DNA from 2 places in the Nocardiopsis gilva YIM 90087 genome. Region 2 is predicted to be linked to the other one. Evidence: riboswitches for the same ligand, from Rfam matches in the RefSeq annotation. Region 2 holds a riboswitch; the other holds the start of a gene.
What was found. Region 2 has a riboswitch for glycine ahead of gcvT (glycine cleavage system aminomethyltransferase GcvT). Riboswitches for the same ligand answer to the same signal wherever they lie in the genome.
Positions count from the first base shown of each region.

Region 1 (9,729 bases), 1.2 Mb from region 2:
GTCGTCCAGGTCGATGTTGCCGCCCTTGTCGCAGGCCACCACGGCGACCCGCATACCGGCCATCACCGCGCTGGCCGCGTTGGTGCCGTGGGCGGAGCTGGGAATCAGGCAGACCTCGCGCTGGGCCTCGCCGCGCTCGCGGTGGTAGCCGCGGATCGCCAGCAGACCGGCGAGCTCCCCCTGCGACCCGGCGTTGGGCTGCAGCGACACCGCGTCGTACCCGGTGACCTCGGCCAGCCACGCCTCCAGGTCGCGCACCAGGGCGACGGTTCCGGCGGCCTGCTCCAGGGGGGCGAACGGGTGCAGCTCGGCAAACGCCGGCCAGGTGATCGACTCCATCTCGGCCGTGGAGTTGAGCTTCATGGTGCAGGAGCCGAGCGGGATCATGCTGCGGTCCAGGGCGAGGTCCTTGTCGGCCAGCCGGCGCATGTAGCGCAGCAGGGACGTCTCGCTGCGGTGGGTGTTGAAGACCTGGTGGTCGAGGTAGTCCACGCCGCGGCGCAGCGCCTCGGGCAGGGCGACGGCCGCGCCGTCGCCCACTCCGGTGCCCTCCTTGCCGCCGAACGCCGACAGCACCAGGCCCAGGTGCTCGTCGGCGGTGGTCTCGTCGCAGGACACGCCGACGATGTCGTCGGAGACGCGCAGCAGGTTCACCCCGCGCTCGCGGGCCGCCTGCAGCACGCCGTCGGCGCCGCCCTGGACGCGGACGCGCAGGGTGTCGAAGAAGTCGCCGTGCAGGACCTCGAAGCCGCGGGCCCGCAGCCCCTCGGCGAGCCGGGCGGTGCGGCCGTGCACGTCCTCGGCGATCGCGCGCAGCCCGTGCGGGCCGTGGTAGACCGCGTACATCCCGGCCATGACAGCCAGCAGGACCTGGGCCGTACAGATGTTGCTGGTGGCCTTCTCGCGGCGGATGTGCTGCTCACGGGTCTGCAGGGCGAGGCGGTAGGCGGGCTTGCCCGCGTTGTCGACCGAGACGCCGACGAGGCGGCCGGGCAGCTGGCGCTGCAGGCCCTCGCGCACCGACATGTAGCCGGCGTGCGGCCCGCCGAAGCCCATGGGAACGCCGAAGCGCTGGGTCGAGCCGACGGCGATGTCGGCGCCCATCTCACCCGGGCTGCGGAGCATGGTCAGGGCGAGGATGTCGGCCGCGACGACGGCCAGGGCGCCGCGCTCGTGGGCCGCATCGATGACCGGGCGCGGATCGCGGATCGCGCCGCTGGCGGCGGGGTACTGCACGAGCACGCCGAACGCCTCGATGTCGGGCAGGCCCTCGCTCAGATCGGCGACGACGATGTCGATACCGAGCGGCTCGGCGCGGGTGCGCAGCACCGACAGTGTCTGCGGGAAGGTGTCGGAGTCGACGATGAAGGTCGCGGCCTTGCTGCGCGTGGCGCGCCGGGCGAGCGTCATGGCCTCGCCCGCGGCGGTCGCCTCGTCGAGGAGGGAGGCCCCGGAGACCGCGAGCCCGGTGAGGTCGCTGACCATCGTCTGGAAGTTCAGCAGGGCTTCGAGGCGCCCCTGGGAGATCTCGGGCTGGTAGGGGGTGTAGGCCGTGTACCAGGCCGGGTTCTCCAGGATGTTGCGGAGGATCACCGGCGGGGTGACCGTGCCGTAGTACCCGCGACCGATCATCGACGTGAGGACCTGGTTGCGGTCGGCGAGGGCGCGCAGCTCGGCGAGCGCGGCGGTTTCCCCGGCCGCCTCCGGAAGCCGCAGCGGAGCGGGACCACCCGGCGTGCTGAGAATGCTCTCCGGGACGGCGGCAGTCATCAGATCCGTCGTGGACCCGAATCCGACCGCCTTGAGCATGTGGCCGAGTTCCGCCGGGTCCGGGCCGATGTGCCGGTCGGCGAAAACGCGCGCGGGCGCTCCCCCCGTGGTGTTCTCATGGGTGGGCTGCTCCGGCATGGAGACCTCCTGGTCGCAGTAGCCGTTCTCGCGGCTGCTCCTATGTGGTCTCCCCCTCTGTCACGCGATACCGCGCAAGCGCGGCGCAGGCGGCAGTGCGCCTGCCGCTCCAGAGTGGCCTCCTCCACGCGGTCCCTGGTGCCTGAGAGGTTACTGGGGAGTATTGCCCCGTCGGCGCCCCTGTCGGGGGTCTCTCCCGCGTGGTATCTACGGTCCGGTCGTGTTCATTTGTGGGCAGTGCGTCGGGTGAGCACCGCTGGTGGACGGTGCTCGTTCGCACTGCACGACGACCGGCCCACGAAGCGTCCATCGGGCACGTCCGAGCGCCCCCTGACGGCAGATCGTGAGCCTGGCGTCTCCTCAAACCGTACTAAACCGTGGCGCGTACCGCAGCGCTGCCCCTCCCCGGCTACCGCCCTCACGAGACCGGGACCAACCCCGCCACCTGGGACATCGCTGTTGTTCCACGACGTTTTGACGGGACGGCCGCCGACGCGGAAAAGGCCCGCGCGCGGCGCTTCTAGCCGATCCGCCGCTCGCGGCGACGTCGCGCCAGCTCGTCGCCAGGGTGCGCGTCGGCCGGCTGCGGCAGGTGCTCGCCGGGAAGGTCGCGCAGTCGGCCCTCGACCTCGCGCCAGACCCGGCCCAGCGCGATCCCGAACACGCCCTGTCCGCCCTGCAGCAGCTCGACGACCTCGTCGGGGGTCGTGCACTCATAGACACTGATGCCGTCGCTCATCAGGGTGATCTGGGCGATGTCCGCGGTGTCGCGGCACTGGAGGTGTTCCACCGCGTTTCGGATCTGCTGGAGGGAGATGCCCGTGTCGATCAGGCGCTTGACGACCTTGAGGATGAGGATGTCGCGGACGCTGTACAGCGGCGGTCCGCCGCGGCCGCCCTCCTGGCGCACACTCGGGGCGACCAGCCCGGTTCTCGCCCAGTAGTCCAGCTGGCGGTAGGTGATTCCGGCGGCCGCACATGCCGTTGGGCCGCGATAGCCGACGTCCATAGGCAGCGCCACCACGTCCTCTTCGCACAGCAGCCCCTGCTCCCCAGCCCGCCGTAACGCTGAGCGTGTGAGACCCGAGGCTTGCCGCTTGCCGCTCGTAACCGCCACCGCCGAACCTCCGGCTCCTCGGCCCACGGCGGTTTGACAGGGGGTCGAAGGGTGCGCCGCGGGTTCCTTCGACAATGAAGGTAAGCCGGTCGGATGGACAGCGTCAACGACACCCATCGGCGCGTCGTGGAACCTCTTCGGCTGTTCTGTGGCTCCCCGACCGCCCATCCGCAACCAGGCACGCCACCCCGATCACGATGGGGCGGAGCCGCAGATGCGCGGCGCGGGATCACTCCCTCCGTCACTCGCCGGTGGAGGTCCCAGACGCCCTCCCGACGGCCCGCCGCCGCCCGCGGGCCTGCTTCGGATCCGCATTCAGAGCACGCTCTTCGACGGGTGCGGTCCGCCCCGAGTGGCGTGCCCACCGCACCGCTGCCTGCGGCTCCCGGCCTCAGGTCGTCCGGCCGAAGTCCTCGGGTGTGATCTGGTCCAGGAACTCGCGGAACTTCTCGACCTCGTCCTCCTGCTCATCCGGGATCGGAACTCCGGCTTCCTCGACGACGTCGTCATGGGCGTAGATCGGCGCGCCGGTGCGCAGGGCGAGGGCGATGGAATCCGAGGGCCGCGCGCTCACTTCGACGCCATTGGAGAAGACGAGGTCGGCGTAGAAGATGCCGTCGCTCAGGGACGTGATGTTGACGGTGCTCAGGCTGGCGTCGAGCGCGTCGAGGACGTCCCGGAACAGGTCATGGGTCAACGGCCGCGCGGGGACGACGCCCTGCTGGGCCAGAGCTATCGCGGTGGCCTCCACCGCACCGATCCAGATCGGAAGGTAGCGTTCTCCGTCGGACTCTTTGAGCAGGACGATCGGCTGGTTCGAGGGCATCTCGACCCGGACGCCGACGACCTCCATGTGCTTCACTGCGGCTCCGTCCCACGACTCGTCGTGCCGGATGGGCACTCGCCAGGATGTGCTCTGCTCCGTGCTCTTATCCGTCATTTCACGGTACACCGCGAGAGGCCCGATCTCCGAGACCCGTCCGGGGCCGAAGGCGGCCGCGGGCCAGGCCAGTGACCCCGCCAATCAGCGGGAATTTCGGGAACCCCCTGTCAAACGCACCATCCGTGACGGTCCTCGTTGAGATTAGGCTCTCCGGTGAAGAGGCAGTGCAAACCTGCCGCGGGCCGACCGTGCGGCCCGCGGCGCGGATGAACGCGTCCGCCGGGTTGTGGGTGCGACCGGGTTCCCTGGGGCGCTTCCGTTCAGCGCCGCGGCTTGGTCAGCAGCACCAGTCGGAACTTGCCGATCTGCACCTCGTCGCCGCCGCCGAGCTCGGCCTCATCTATGCGCTCGCGGTTGACATATGTGCCGTTCAGGCTGCCGACATCGCGAACCCCGAAGCCGTCTCCACGCCGGAAGAACTCCACGTGGCGCCGGGAGACGGTCACGTCGTCGAGGAAGATGTCGCTGTTGGGGTGGCGCCCGGCCGTGGTGACGTCGCTGTCCAGCAGGAAGCGACTCCCGGCGTTCGGGCCGCGCTTGACGACCAGCAGCGCTGTGCCGGCCGGCAGCGCGTCGACATTGGCGGGGTCAGCGGGAGCCTCGTCGCCCGCGTCGATCTCGGCTTCGAGGGCCTGGATTCCCGAGATGGAGATCGTGGACGTGGTCTCACCGACGGAGTCGCGGCGCTCGCCGGAACGAGGAGCCTCCTGTCCCGCCGCGCGGATGGGGGAACCACAGTTGGAGCAGAAACGGGCATCATCCGCAACGGCGTGACCGCACTGCGTGCAGTAAACGCTCGACATAGGTCGGCTCGGCCTCCTACCGCACGGGGCGGTGCTTGATTCGGCTGGTCGTCATGTAGGTGCCGGGTGATCGGGCGGCCCGCTCACCCAACACTGGTAACGCCGCGTACCGGCGTCGGGTTCCCGGCTCACCTCGCGCTTCTTTACAAGGCTTTCATCCCCCACGATCGCTGAGCCCCACACTCCCGTGTCGCACGGCCTTGCGGGGACACTCGACTCTAAACCATATTCGCGGTTCGAAGCAGACAGGAAGGCACTGCGACACTGCCCCCCGTGACGCCGCCGCGACCACTGGCAGCGGACCGGGCCGCCCGTGGGGCCGCTTCGACGGCTCCACGGACGGCCCGGACGCACGCGCCTCTCACCGCCCTTCGGCGTGACGGCGCCCGCTGTACGTGCCGCCGTGCGAGGTGTCCCGGCGACGCTGCCGAGAGGTGTCTCCCACCGTCCACGCACGGGTGCCGTCAGCCTTCGGCATGCTCGACCACGGCCGCCCACTCGTCCAGCAGACGCTGCGCGGTGTCGGAGTCGGGGCCTTCGGCCCACAGGTGGGTGACGGCTTCGGCGGTGTCGGGCAGGATGAGGGCCCACCCGCCGCCGGGCTCAAGGACCCGGACGCCGTCGGTGGTGTCGATCTCGCGGTCGCCGGCGGCCTCCACCACGGCGCGCATGACGCTGCCCTTGACCGCCCACGGTGTGGGAACGGACCGGCGCAGCAGGTGCGCCTGCGGGATGCGCCGGTCGATCTGGCTCAGCGACATCCGGGTGCGCGCCACCAGGCCGAGCAACCGGACGAACGCGGCGATGCCGTCAGTCGTACGCGAGAACTCGGGGAGCAGGTAGCCGCCGCGCCCGTCGGAGGCGAAGATGATGTCCTCGGCCTTGGCCGCCTTGGTCAGCTCGTCGGTGGACGTCGGTGTCCACTGCACCTGGGCGCCGTGGTACGACGCCACCTGCTCGGCCACCCGGGTGGTGGTCACCGGCAGGGCGACCCGGCCGCCCCGGCGCTCGGCGGCCACGAGGTCGAGGACGACCAGCAGGGCGCGGTCGTTGTCGACCAGTTCACCGTTCTCGTCCACGAGCGCGAGCCGCTCGGCCACGGGGTCGAACCGGACGCCGAAGTCGGCCCCCGAGGACTTCACGAGGTCGCCCAGGCGCTGCAGGTCGCGCATCTGCTTGGCGAGCGTGTCCGTGGGCGAGCTCTCGTCCAGCCGGTTGTTGACCGTCAGGACGTCGACCCCGATCCGGCCGAGCAGCGACGGCAGGATGAGCGAGGCGGATCCTCCGGCGCAGTCGACGACGACCTTCAGCTCGGCCTCGGCGACACCCGTGGTGTCGACGCGCCGCAGCAGCTCGTGGGCGTAGGACTCCACGCCGCGCGAGGGGAAGGACAGTTCGGCGATCTCCCCGGGGAACGCCCGGCGGTACTCGGCGCGGGAGAAGACCCGCTCCAGTTTCCGCTGGGCCGCCGGGGAGAGGTCGGCGCCGCGGTCGTCGAGGAAGACGATGTCCACCGACTGCGGGTCGCCGGGCGTGGTGCGCAGGCTGATGCCCCCGGCCACGCCGCTCTGCGAGGTGTGGAAGCGCGCCACCGGCAGCGGCACGACCTCCAGGTCGCGGACGTCGATGGCCGCGGCGGTGAGCGCGCTGATCACGGCGCGCTTGAGGGTGCGCGCCGCCCGGGAGACGTCCCGGGAGGTGATGACCACCGAGCCCTTCTTCAGGGTGGTGGCGTACGCGCTGGCCAGACGGACCGCGAGTTCGGGCGTGATCTCCACGTTGATCAGCCCGGAGACGCCGCGGGGGCCGAACAGGGAGCGCTGGCCGCGCGACTCCCAGATGACGTTCGCGTTGACGACCGCCCCGGCCTCGATGGTCTTGAAGGGGTAGACCTTGATGTCGTTGGAGAGGTACGCCTCGGACTCGATGACGCATTCCTCACCGACGACGGCGCCCTCCTCGATCCGGGCTCCCGACATCACGTCGGTGTTCTTGCCGATGACGCAGCCGCGCATGTTGGTGCTGGCGCCGATGAAGACGTTGCTGTGCACCACGGTGCGGTGCAGGAACGCTTCGGAGCGCACGACCACGTTGCTGCCGAGGACGGTGAACTCGCGGAGTTCGGCCCCCGCCTCGACCTTGGCGTAGTCACCGATGTAGAGCGGGCCCTTGAGCACGGCCTCCGGGTCGACATCGGCGCCCTCGGCCACCCAGACCCCCGGGGAGACCTCGAAGCCGTCGATGTCGACGTCGACCTTGCCGGACAGGACGTCGGCCTGGGACCTCAGATAGCTCTCGTGGGTCCCCACGTCCTCCCAGTAGCCGTCGGCGATGTAGCCGTAGAGCGGCGCCCCGTCCTTCAGCAGCTTCGGGAAGACGTCGCCGGACCAGTCGACGACCTCGCCCGCGGCGACATGGTCGAGGACCTCCGGCTCCATGATGTAGATGCCGGTGTTCACCGTGTCGGAGAAGACCTGCCCCCATGTGGGCTTCTCCAAGAAGCGCTGAATGCGCCCCTGTTCGTCCACGATGATGATGCCGAATTCCAAGGGGTTGGCGACCCGTTTGAGGCCAATGGTGACCATGGCGCCGTTCTCCCGGTGGAACCGCACCATGTCGGAGAGGTCGATGTCGGTGAGCGCGTCACCGGAAATGACGATGAACGGCTCGCCGCGGAGCTGTTCCTCGGCGTTCTTGACGCTGCCAGCCGTTCCGAGGGGAACCTCCTCGGCGACATAGCTCAGGTTCATCCCGAGCTCCTCGCCGTCACCGAAGTAGTTCCGGATCAGGGTGGCGAGGAACTGCACGGTGACAACCGTGTCGTCGATCCCGTGCCGCTTGAGGAGACGCAGCACGTGTTCCATGATCGGCTTGTTCACAACGGGCAGCAGGGGTTTGGGCTGGTTGGCGGTCATCGGCCGCAGGCGGGTCCCCTCGCCTCCAGCCATCACAACGGCCTTCATCGGGGCCACCCCCCGACCCCTGTCATACGGCGGCCAAAAGCCCCTGGGCGTGCACTCATGGTGGGGATGTCGCTCCCTTCCTGTCGCTGGACGGTGGCCCGGAGTCATCAGGGCGACGCGGAGCCTGGTCAGGTTCTTCGCAGGTCTCGTTGCTCGCCCGATCGCCGGGCACCTCACCGGCGTCGCCGGTCGTGGCCGCCGGTCGCGGCGCGGATGCGACACCCTCCGCCGACGATCGGTCGGCCCGGCGGGTCTGCCCGATCAAGCGCAGACCCTGCACTGCGTAGAGCAGTCCGGCCCACCAGTAGATAGCCGTTCCCCAGATGGCGAACGCCCAACCCACAATTCTTGCCACATCTCCGACAATTCCGTCATAACCGGCGATGAACAGCAGGGGGAACGAGTAAAGAAGGCAAAGTGTCGCCGCCTTTCCGGCGAAATTCACCGGAAGGGGGCCGTAGCCGTAGTGGCGCAGCACCGGAAGCGCGAGCACGATGAGGACGTCGCGCACGACGAGGACGGCCATGAGCCACCAGGGAACGATGTCCCGGACGACCAGGCCGAGCAGCGCAGCGAAGATGTACAGGCGGTCGGCCATGGGGTCCAGCAGCGCACCCAGGCGGCTCACCTGGTTCCACGCCCGCGCGATCTTGCCGTCGAGCCAGTCGGAGACTCCGGCGAACGCGAGGAGGCCCAGCGCCCACCAATCCGCCTGCGGCACCAGAACAAGCCACAGGAAGAAGGGGACCCCGATCAACCGCAGCACGCTTAGCAGATTCGGGACCGTCCAGATCCGATCACTCGCCGGATTCGATTGGATCGCCACCCCACCTCCCCTATTACCCAGAAGTCGAGCCTACCTGGGACAGCAGTACTCCACATGTGTGCCACGTGCCACGTAGCACCCGCCCCCACACGTGACCAAGGCCCCACGCGGGCCAGTGAAGCTCCGCAGCCGAGGCTGACCGGAACCGCCGAAGCCTGCGGCGTCTGCGGTCAGCCGGGGATGCAACGGAAAGGAAAACATCAGCGAAGTCGGTGTGCGAAATGTGCGGCGATGGTCAAACGGAAACCAAGAATCCAGAGGTGGGGCTCTCGGGCATGGGAGAAAGATCACGGGTGCCGTTCCCGTCGTGCCGAAGGACCCCGGGAACCACCGGAGCCGCGCGGACCATCCGCGGTCAGCGGCAGGGGGCGACGACCCGCGCGGACAGCGCGCGCAACCGGGCCAGGCCGGTCGGTTCCTCCGCCACCAGGGGCAGCTCCACCACCCCCGGCCCGGCGAAGCGGCGTCGTGCGGCCTCCATCACCTGCTCGTCGGGGGCGTGGGGGACCTGGTTGATGACGGCCGGGCCGAGCCGGAAACCGGCCGCGGCGAGCTGGTCGGCGGCGCGCTCGGTCTCGGCCAGCACCATGCGCCGCGGCAGCAGCACGACGCGCATCCACGCGTCACCTCGCAGCCGCCGCGCGGCGCGCTCCAACCGCAGTCGGCGCTCGTGCAGCCGCCGCAGCAGCGGGTCGTCGACCGTGTCGTCGGGTTCCTCGGAGCCGACGACGTCCTCGGCGAAGCGGTCGGCGTCCAGGGCGCGCTCGCGCTGCCGCGCCAGGCCGCGCACCCAGGGGGTGAGCAGCGCGGGCAGGTCGAGCATGCGCAGCAGGTGCCCGGTGGGGGCGCTGTCCACGACGAGCCGGTCCCACTCCCCCGGCACCTGGTCCATCGCGTCGATGAGCAGGTCGGCGAGGGCCGACTCGACCATGCCGGGACCGGCCGCGGCGTGCTCCAGGTGGCGGCGCACCGCGGGCATGATCTCGCGGGGCAGGGCGGCGTGGGCGTCCTCGGTCACCTGCTCGACGCGGCGGCGCACCGCGGCTTCGGCGTCCGGCTCGGCTGCCCAGAGGCCGTCGGCCACGCGCCGCGGGCGGTCTCCCAGCGGGGTCTCCAGGGCGTCGCCGAGCGAGTGGGCGGGGTCGGTGGAGATGACCAGGGTGCGCAGG
Region 1 covers NZ_CP022753.1:2,959,222-2,968,950, reverse strand. The annotation lists gene gcvP (aminomethyl-transferring glycine dehydrogenase) at 1-1,908, opposite strand, end outside; glycine riboswitch at 2,028-2,117, opposite strand; gene CDO52_RS27455 (hypothetical protein) at 2,286-2,432, shown strand; gene CDO52_RS13630 (MerR family transcriptional regulator) at 2,429-3,025, opposite strand; gene CDO52_RS13625 (bifunctional nuclease family protein) at 3,417-3,887, opposite strand; gene CDO52_RS13620 (FHA domain-containing protein) at 4,229-4,771, opposite strand; gene CDO52_RS13615 (mannose-1-phosphate guanyltransferase) at 5,236-7,734, opposite strand; gene CDO52_RS13610 (CDP-alcohol phosphatidyltransferase family protein) at 7,790-8,554, opposite strand; gene CDO52_RS13605 (ArsA family ATPase) at 8,916-9,729, opposite strand, start outside.
Region 1: another riboswitch for glycine. It lies ahead of gcvP (aminomethyl-transferring glycine dehydrogenase); the one in region 2 lies ahead of gcvT (glycine cleavage system aminomethyltransferase GcvT).

Region 2 (9,729 bases):
GACGCCGGCGGCTACATCACCTACATCGGGCGGGGCGACGACGTCTTCAAGGCCTCCGACTACCGCATCTCCCCCTTCGAGCTGGAGAGCGTGCTCATCGAACACGAGGCCGTGGCCGAGGCCGCCGTCGTGCCCTCCCCCGACCCGGTGCGGCTGGCCGTGCCCAAGGCGTATGTCGCCCTCGTGGAGGGCAGAGCGCCGGACCCCGAGACCGCGCGCGACATCCTCCGCTACGCGCGGCAGAACCTCTCCCCCTTCAAGCGGGTGCGGCGCCTGGAGTTCGCCGAGCTGCCCAAGACGGTCTCCGGCAAGATCCGGCGGGTGCAGCTGCGCGCGGCCGAGGAGAGGCGCAGCGCCGACAGCGGCTCCCGCAACGAGCACGAGTACTGGGAAGAGGACTTCCCGGGGCTCAAGGACGAGACAGAATGAGCAATGAGCAAGGACAGCACCGACGAGGCCGACGGCGGCCGGCGGGGGGCGACACGCGCGCCCGGACGGGCCGGGCGGGCGCATTCCTGTCCCCCGTGATCAGCACCGATGACCCGCACCACAATCGAGGGCCATCGGAAGTCTCGACAGTTCCGTAGCGTTAGGGTTGCCGAAGGCCAACCGGGGATGAGGGATAGAGGAACGGCATGCCGAACACCAACGACACCAGGGTCGAGAGCTACCTTCCCCTGGTCGCACCACAGGACGTCCTGGCCGAGCTGCCCATGGGCCCCAAGCGCAGCGCCCTCGTCGAGGACGCCCGCGCCGAGATCAAGGGGATCATCGACGGCACCGACGACCGACTGCTGGTGATCGTCGGGCCGTGTTCGGTCCACGACCCCGACGCCGCGCTCGACTACGCGCACCGCCTCAAGAGCCTCATCCCGTCGCTCAGCAGCGAGCTGTGCGTGGTGATGCGCGTCTACTTCGAGAAGCCGCGCACCACTCTCGGCTGGAAGGGCCTGATCAACGACCCGGGCCTGGACGAGACCTATGACGTCCACCGCGGGCTGCGCACCGCCCGCAAGCTGCTCCTCGACATCGGCTCGCTGGGGGTCCCCTCCGGCACCGAGTTCCTCGACCCGATCACCCCGCAGTACATCGCCGACGCGGTGGCGTGGGGTGCCATCGGCGCGCGCACGACCGAGAGCCAGGTACACCGCCAGCTCAGCAGCGGGCTGAGCATGCCGGTCGGCTTCAAGAACGGCACCGACGGCGACGTCCAGGTCGCGGTGGACGCCTGCGGCGCTGCCGCCGCCTCGCACACCTTCTTCGGTATCGACCCCAGCGGCGCCGGGTCGGTCGTGGTGACCCATGGCAACTCCGACTGCCACGTCATCCTCCGCGGCGGGCGCTCCGGCCCCAACTTCGACGCGCAGAGCGTCGGCGCGGCGCTCGACGTCATCGAGGAATCGGGCCTGCCCCGCCGCGTCATGATCGACGCCAGCCACGCCAACAGCGGCAAGGACCACACCCGCCAGCCGGGCGTGGCCAGCACCATCGGCGACCAGATCGCCGGGGGCGAGAAGGGCATCATCGGCGTGATGCTGGAGAGCAACCTCATCGAGGGCGCGCAGAAGCTCCACGACCCGGCCGACCTCACCTACGGCCAGTCCATCACCGACAAGTGCATGAGCTGGGAGACCACCGAGGGCGTCCTGAGCGGGCTGGCCGAAGCCGTCCGCAACCGCCGCAAGGCCTGACGCTCCCGCCTCTCGGCGGTGATCACGGAAAGTCTGTCGATTTTCGTCGGCTTTTCGACAGAATCGCCATGGCCATCGCCGGGAGGGGCCTGCCGGTGGGCACCCTTGGGGGCGCGTCATCGCCGCTGCTAGGCTGACCGGTAGTTGCTGACCCCGTACGGGAGAGTGCCCGCGCATCCAGCGCGGGCCGCCGAAGGAGCAATTCCTCCCCGAAGACAACCTCTCAGGCGCACAGGACCGTACGGGCGAGACCACTCTGGAAAGCAGGAGCTCACCGCTCCTCGCCGAAGGTGCAAGCCACGCCGTGCGCGGGTGAAGCTCTCAGGCACCGATGACAGAGGGGGAGGATGGCAACGCCTTTGCAGATACGACGTCCATCCTCTCGGGAGTGCCCATGACGGAGCCTACGAGCGCCCCCCGCACTACACCGCTGAACGCGGTCCACGAGCGGCTGGGTGCCACCCTGGTCGACTTCGCCGGGTGGCTGATGCCGCTGCGCTACGGCAGCGAGACCGCCGAGCACAAGGCGGTGCGCGAGCGCGCCGGCCTGTTCGACCTGTCCCACATGGGGGAAATCAGCGTCACCGGCCCGCAGGCCGCCGCGTTCCTCGACTACGCGCTGGCCGGGTACCTCTCCAAGGTCAAGGTCGGCCGCGCCCGCTACACGATGATCACCGCCGCGGACGGCGGGGTGCTCGACGACCTGATCGTCTACCGCCTCGGCGAGGAGGAGTACCTAGTCGTCGCCAACGCCGCCAACAACGACACCGTCGTGGCCGCGCTCACCGAGCGCGTCGCGGGGTTCGACGCCCGGGTGGCGGACCAGTCCGCCGACTACGCGCTCATCGCGCTGCAGGGCCCGGAGGCCGTGCGGATCCTCGCTCCCCTCACCGACGCCGACCTCTCCGAGATCAAGTACTACGCGGGCTACGCCCACACCGTGGCCGGCCACCCCGTTCTGCTCGCCCGCACCGGCTACACCGGTGAGGACGGGTTCGAGATCTTCCTCCGGCCGGGCTCCGACGCCCCCGCCGTCTGGGACGCGCTGCTCACCGCCGGAGAGCCCTACGGCCTCGTGCCGGCCGGGCTGTCCGCGCGCGACACGCTGCGCCTGGAGGCGGGGATGCCGCTGTACGGCAACGAGCTCAGCGCCGACCTCACGCCCTTCGACGCCGGCCAGGGCCGCGTGGTCAAGTTCGAGAAGGACGGCGACTTTGTGGGCCGCGCCGCGCTGGCCAAGGCCGCCGAGACCGAGCGCACACGTCGCCTGATCGGCCTCATCGGCCGGGGCCGCCGCCCGCTGCGCAACGGTCAGCAGGTCCTGCGGGAGGGAACGCCGGTGGGGTCCATCACCAGTGGCGCCCCCTCCCCTACGCTGGGCAAGCCGATCGCGATGGCCTACGTCGACGGCGACCTCGACATCGCCTCCGGTGAGTTCACCGTGGACGTGCGGGGTCGCGCGGAGGCGGTCGACGTGGTCGAGCTGCCCTTCTACAAGCGGGATCGCTGATGTTCCTGGCCTTCTGGGGCCAGGGCGCGAGCCGCGGTGCGGGCCACGTCGGCGACCCGGCAGAATCTCTGTCGGGGCCGATGACGAGCCGCATGGTGCAGGACACGACCGCGCGGACGTGTCGCGCGGTGCCGGACAACGAATGATCTCCTGGGGAGTTGAATTGAGCGTTCCCGCTGAGCTGAACTACACGAAAGAGCACGAGTGGGTGGCCATCAACGATGGTGTCGCCACCATCGGCATCACGGCCTTCGCCACCGAGGCGCTGGGGGACATCGTCTTCGTCGACCCGCCGGAGACCGGGACGACGGTAGCGGCCGGTGACACCTGCGGCGAGGTCGAGTCGACCAAGTCCGTCAGCGACATCTACGCGCCGGTGAACGGCGAGGTCGTCGACGTCAACCAGGCCGCGGTGGAGAACCCCGAGATCATCGGCGAAGACCCCTACGGGCGCGGCTGGCTCTTCAAGGTGGAACTCTCCGAGGACCCGGCCGACCTGCTGACCCCCGAGCAGTACACCCAGGTCACCGAAGGCGAGGGCTGATCACATGACCGAGACGCGCAACATCCTCGACCAGCCGCTGGCGCAGTACGACCCCGAGGTCGCGGCGGCCGTCAACGACGAGCTCGCCCGGCAGCGTGACACGCTGGAGATGATCGCCTCCGAGAACTTCGCGCCCCAGGCGGTGCTGGAGGCCCAGGGGACCGTCCTCACCAACAAGTACGCCGAGGGCTACCCCGGCCGCCGCTACTACGGCGGCTGCGAGCACGTCGACGTCGTCGAGCAGCTCGCGATCGACCGCGCCAAGGCGCTGTTCGGCGCCGAGCACGCCAACGTGCAGCCGCACTCGGGCGCCCAGGCCAACACGGCGGTGTACTTCGCGCTACTCAAGCCGGGCGACACCATCCTCGGCCTGGACCTCGCGCACGGCGGGCACCTGACCCACGGCATGCGGCTCAACTACTCCGGCAAGATCCTCAACGCCGTGGCCTACCACGTGCGCGACGAGGACGGCACCGTCGACTACGACGAGGTCGAGAAGCTCGCCAAGGAGCACCAGCCGAAGATGATCGTGGCCGGGTGGTCGGCCTACCCGCGGCAGCTGGACTTCGCCCGGTTCCGCGAGATCGCCGACGAGGTCGGCGCGATCCTGTTCGTCGACATGGCGCACTTCGCCGGTCTGGTGGCGGCCGGGCTGCACCCCAACCCGGTGCCCTACGCCGACGTCGTCACCACCACCACGCACAAGACCCTCGGCGGCCCTCGCGGCGGGCTCATCCTCGCCAAGGAGGAGCTGGGCAAGAAGATCAACTCGGCGGTGTTCCCCGGCATGCAGGGCGGCCCGCTGGAGCACGTGATCGCGGCGAAGGCGGTCGCGCTGAAGATGGCGGCGGGCGAGGAGTTCGCCGACCGCCAGCGGCGCACCCAGGCCGGTGCGCGGATCCTCGCCGAGCGCCTGACCCAGCCCGACGCCGTTGAGGCCGGGGTGCGGGTGCTCACCGGCGGCACCGATGTGCACCTGGTGCTGGTGGACCTGGTGAACTCCGAGCTCAACGGCCGGGAGGCCGAGGACCGCCTGCACGAGATCGGCATCACGGTCAACCGCAACGCGGTGCCCAACGACCCGCGCCCGCCGATGGTCACGTCCGGCCTGCGCGTCGGCACGCCGGCGCTGGCCACCCGGGGCTTCGACGAGACGGACTTCGCCGAGGTCGCCGACATCCTCGCCGAGGCGCTCGAGCCGGAGTACGACGCGGCCGCCCTGCGCGACCGCGTGGTCGCCCTCGCGCGCAAGCACCCGCTCTACCCGGGCCTGTAGCGGGCCACCCCCGCTACCCCCGGCGAACGGGATCGGGTCGCGCGGCGGTTCGCCGCCGCACGACCTCATACCTCGTCATCAGACAGCCGGGCCGTGCGCCGTCGCACCGAGTTCGGCGCAGGGCCCGGCTGTCGGCGTTTTACGGCCGGTGCCCCCACAACCGCTTCCAACTACCGCACCCTGTACTCAACGAGGAGGGCAGGAACCATGGCCATCAGCGTTTTCGACCTATTCAAGATCGGCATCGGCCCTTCCAGCTCGCACACTGTGGGCCCGATGAAGGCGGCCCGCACGTTCGTCACGGGCCTGGTCGACACCGGCCTGCTCGACCGGGTGGCCACGGTGCGCGCCGAGCTGTACGGCTCGCTCGCGCTCACCGGCAAGGGGCACGGAAGCGACACCGCGGTCATCCTCGGTCTGCTCGGGGAGACCCCGGAGGACGTCGACGTCGACGCGGTGTCGGGGCTGCTGAGCGAGGTGCGCACCACCCGGCGCCTCGCGCTGGGCGGTCACCGCGAGATCACCTTCGACCCGGCCGAGCACGTCGACTTCCGCCGCAAGGAGAGCCTGCCGGGGCACCCCAACGGCATGCGGTTCGTGGCCTTCGACGCCGAGGGCGCCGAGCTCCGCTCGCGGATCTACTACTCGGTGGGCGGCGGTTTCGTCGTCGACGAGGAAGCCGCCGGAGCCGACCGCATCAAGCCGGACGACACCCCGCTGCCCTACCCGTTCGCCACGGCCGCGGAGCTGCTCGGGCTGTGCCGCGAGACGGGCATGTCGATCAGCGCCATCATGCTCGCCAACGAGCAGGCGTTCGGCCGCACGCGCCAGCAGATCCACGACGAGCTGCTGGAGATCTGGCACGTGATGCGCCAGTGCGTCCGCCGCGGCGTCACCACCGAGGGCACCCTCCCCGGCGGCCTCAAGGTCCCCCGCCGCGCCCACCGCCTCTACCGCCAGCTGGGCGGCACGTGCGACGCCACCGGCCTGGCCAAGCCGGACCGGACCGACCTCAGCGACCCGATGCGCGGCAGCGACTGGATCACCCTCTACGCCCTGGCCGTGAACGAGGAGAACGCGGCGGGCGGCCGTGTGGTGACCGCCCCGACCAACGGCGCGGCCGGGATCGTCCCCGCCGTCCTGCACTACTACACCCACTTCAGCGACGGCGCCAACGACGACGGCGTCGTCCGTTTCCTGCTCACAGCGGGCGCGATCGGCATCCTCTTCAAGGAGAACGCCTCCATCTCCGGCGCCGAAGTCGGCTGCCAGGGCGAGGTCGGCTCCGCCTCCTCCATGGCAGCGGGCGGCCTCGCCGAGGCCCTGGGCGCCACCCCGGCCCAGGTGGAGAACGCCGCCGAGATCGCCATGGAACACAACCTCGGCCTCACCTGCGACCCGATCGGCGGCCTGGTCCAGGTCCCCTGCATCGAACGCAACGCCCTAGCCTCGGTCAAAGCGATCAGCGCCACCCGCATCGCCCTGCGCGGCGACGGCAGCCACTTCGTCTCCCTGGACAAGGTCATCAAGACCATGCGGGACACCGGCCGTGACATGCACGACAAGTACAAGGAGACCAGCCGCGGCGGGCTCGCGGTCAATGTCATCGAGTGCTGATCACGGAGCGAACCGACAACGCTTGTGCCGCGTTGTCCCCTCAGACGACGGGTTCGTGGGGCAGCATCGGTATATGGCCATGAAGAGATTGACGGTCTATGTCGATTCAGCGGACCTCGCTCTGATCAAGGAATCCGCGCGGCGTCGCGGTATTGCGGAAGCAGAGATCATCCGCCAAGGTGTCCACCTGGCGGCCATGGCGAACCGTGTCTGGGACGAACCGCTGGACTGGCCCATGTTCGACGGCCGAGGTGAGACCGTGTCCAATCCTGAAGTCACTGCGGTGGTCGCCGAGGGAACGTCGTGCCGAGCGGACCGTCTCGATGCTCAGGATCCGCCTCTACCGCGCTAGCCTGGCGTTCAGTCCAGCAGACGTCCGTGTGACCTGGTGAGCCGTCGCCATTACAAGACGATGGTGGGTTTCGGCGAGGACAATCTTTCGGATCAGCTCACAGACGGCGGTCTCCTCGAGTTAGGCAGCCTGACGGATCTGCTTCAGCTCCTCTTCGCTGAACTCCAGGTTGATCGTCGCCATGCCCTCACCCCGCCTGATTGCCGCTTGGATGCCGCCCGATGGTACCGCGCGGCCGGTTCAGGTCGAGGTCTGTTCGTTCGGGTCGCGTGGGCGGAGGAAGCGTTCGTCGAGGACCAGGGTGCGTTGGGTGTGATCGGCCGCGTAGACGACGTCGGCCTCCCAGAGGCCGACGGAATTGCGTCCCCGCCACCGTTTGAGCAGGCCTTTGTGCCACACTCCCGATTGCAGAACCCAGCAGAGCTTGGCACCGGGTCCAGCGTAATCGGGAAAGCAGTTGATACACGGGGCGCGGTCGTAGAGGACACGGTCGATCGGAACATTCTCCGGATCGCCCACCTCGTCTCCGCGCCACCTGGCTTTCCGCTGTCCCTCCACCAGGGCGGCGCAGCGCGTCGACCGGCGGAATACCAGTCCCCCGCGTGTGACCACAACGCGTTCGACAAGGACACTGTTGGCCACGCGACACAGCCCGCACTGGCCGGGTAGAAGTTCGTGCTTGCAGCGGCTACCACCCACGCGAATACCGTAGGGTTGCCGAATTCCGCGGGCAACGGAGAAGAGCGAATTGTCCGATTGCGGACAGCGGAGGCGTTGCTGTCCTCTCCCTGGCGAGTGAACGACGACCGAGGGAAGGTCACACGGGTTGCCCCGTTGAGTGGCTTCGGACGACGTGCATGATGCGACCCCGCACGCCGTGTGTCGGCCGCGCGGGGTCTGGTGTCGGGCGTAACGTGTGTCGGTCAGTGGTGGGTGAGGTGCGGCCGGGAGCCGGCGCCGGGGACTAGGTCGGCCGGCCCCGACTTCATTGCTTCGACGAACTGCCCGAGTTGTTGCTCGGGCAGGGCGCGGGCGAGGTCGGATTCGCTGATGATGCCGGTCAGCTGGTGGTCGCGGATGACCGGGACCCGCTTGATGCGGTGTTCAATCATGCCCCGCAGGACTTCGCTGACGTCCGCCTCCTCGTCCACCCAGAACGGAGTTCCCTGCGCCAGGTCGGCGGCGGTGGTGGTGCGGCAGTCGCGGCCTTCGGCCACACAGCGGAGTACGATGTCGCGGTCGGTGATGATGCCCTTGAGGCGCTTGTCCGAACCGCAGATGGGGAGCGCCCCCACCCCCATGTCGCGCATCATCCGGGCGGCGACGTCCAACGTCTCGCTCTCGTCGATGCACTGAGCGTTTGAATGCATGATGTCTGCAGCGGTCGCCATGGATTCCCCCTGAAGTCGACGTCCCGCCCCAGAAGTGGGCTTACCCCGACCGCTCGATCACGACACCACGGCTTTCGGCGGGTGTGGCCGCTACACGGCTGTCGGCACGGAGACCGGCTGACGCGGGTTCACGCCTGCTGTGCGCTCATGTCCATGTGGACCACCTCCCAGAGGTGGCCGTCGGGGTCGTGGAACGATCGCACGTAAACTCCCGACTCCTCCATGGGCTCGTTCGCCGCGGACGCACCGGCCACGAGGGCCGAGTCGACCAGGCTGTCGACCTCCGACCTGGTATCGGCGCTCAAAGCGACGATGGCCTCCGTGTGCGTGGACGCGTCGCAGATCTCCTTCTTGGTGAAACCTTTGAAGAAGTCCTCGACGAGCAGCATCGCAAAGGCGTCGTCATTGATGATCATGCAGGTGGCGTTCTCGTCGGTGAATTGCTGGTCGAACGAGAATCCGAGCGCGGTGAAGAAGTCGACCGATCGCTTGAGGTTCTTGACGGGCAGGTTCACGAAAATCTTTCGAGCCATGCCGCCAACGTAACAACGGGGTCCGACAAACCCGGGGAACCAGCGGCCCGGGATGGGCCCGCGTCGCGACCGATGCCTCGTGTTCGCTGCTGTCCGGCGCCTTTCGGAGTCGTGGGTCAGGACCTCAGGCCGGGCGCGTCACACACGTTGTCGATGTGGTTGTAGAGGAAGCCGTGCGGGCACTGGAACAGCACCGGGATGTTCTTCACGCAGGGGTGCAGCGCCTTCTCCTTGTACGGGTCGGGGAAGGTGATCCGCCCGTACTTGATCCCGCGAGCGATCGAGCACTCATTGAAGAGCTCCGCGTGGGCCGGGAGCACGATGGCCAGCGACAGCAGGCTGCCCAGGAGTACGGCACCGCAGGCCGCGGCCAGGCGGCGGGGTGTGGAGTACACGAGAGCCATCTCTTTCTGTAAGGTATTAACTACTCAGAGTTATATTGCCAGATAGAGACCGGATCTGCAGCCGTTTACCGCGGAAGATGGGCGATGGACAGAGGGCAAGGGCGAGGCGAGCGCCTCGACGTGTCATCCGCGTACGGTCAGGTGGTGGTCGAAACCGTCGTGGGCTCGAAGTGCTCCCGCAGCGCGCTCTCGCGCTGCTCGTCGCTCGACAACGGGCAGGTGGCGCACTTGGCGTCACCGAAGCGGTAATAGAAACAGCAGCCGCCGCGCACCATGAACATCCGCTCCGGCCGGTGCTCCGGCTGGCCCGCCAAAGCGAGCGGGAAGGGGCGCTGTTTGGGAGCGACGCGGGCGCGGTCGGCGTTGATCCACGCCACCATCCGCCGGGCCCGCTCCCATGCGGCCCACTGG
Region 2 covers NZ_CP022753.1:1,775,201-1,784,929, reverse strand. The annotation lists gene CDO52_RS08400 (AMP-binding protein) at 1-429, shown strand, start outside; gene CDO52_RS08395 (3-deoxy-7-phosphoheptulonate synthase) at 636-1,691, shown strand; glycine riboswitch at 1,840-1,941, shown strand; gene gcvT (glycine cleavage system aminomethyltransferase GcvT) at 2,086-3,201, shown strand; gene gcvH (glycine cleavage system protein GcvH) at 3,365-3,745, shown strand; gene CDO52_RS08380 (serine hydroxymethyltransferase) at 3,750-5,021, shown strand; gene CDO52_RS08375 (L-serine ammonia-lyase) at 5,229-6,638, shown strand; gene CDO52_RS08370 (ribbon-helix-helix domain-containing protein) at 6,712-6,990, shown strand; gene CDO52_RS27330 (hypothetical protein) at 7,027-7,659, shown strand; gene CDO52_RS08360 (CBS domain-containing protein) at 7,914-8,381, opposite strand; gene CDO52_RS08355 (VOC family protein) at 8,510-8,914, opposite strand; gene CDO52_RS08350 (hypothetical protein) at 9,031-9,318, opposite strand; gene CDO52_RS08345 ((2Fe-2S)-binding protein) at 9,456-9,729, opposite strand, start outside.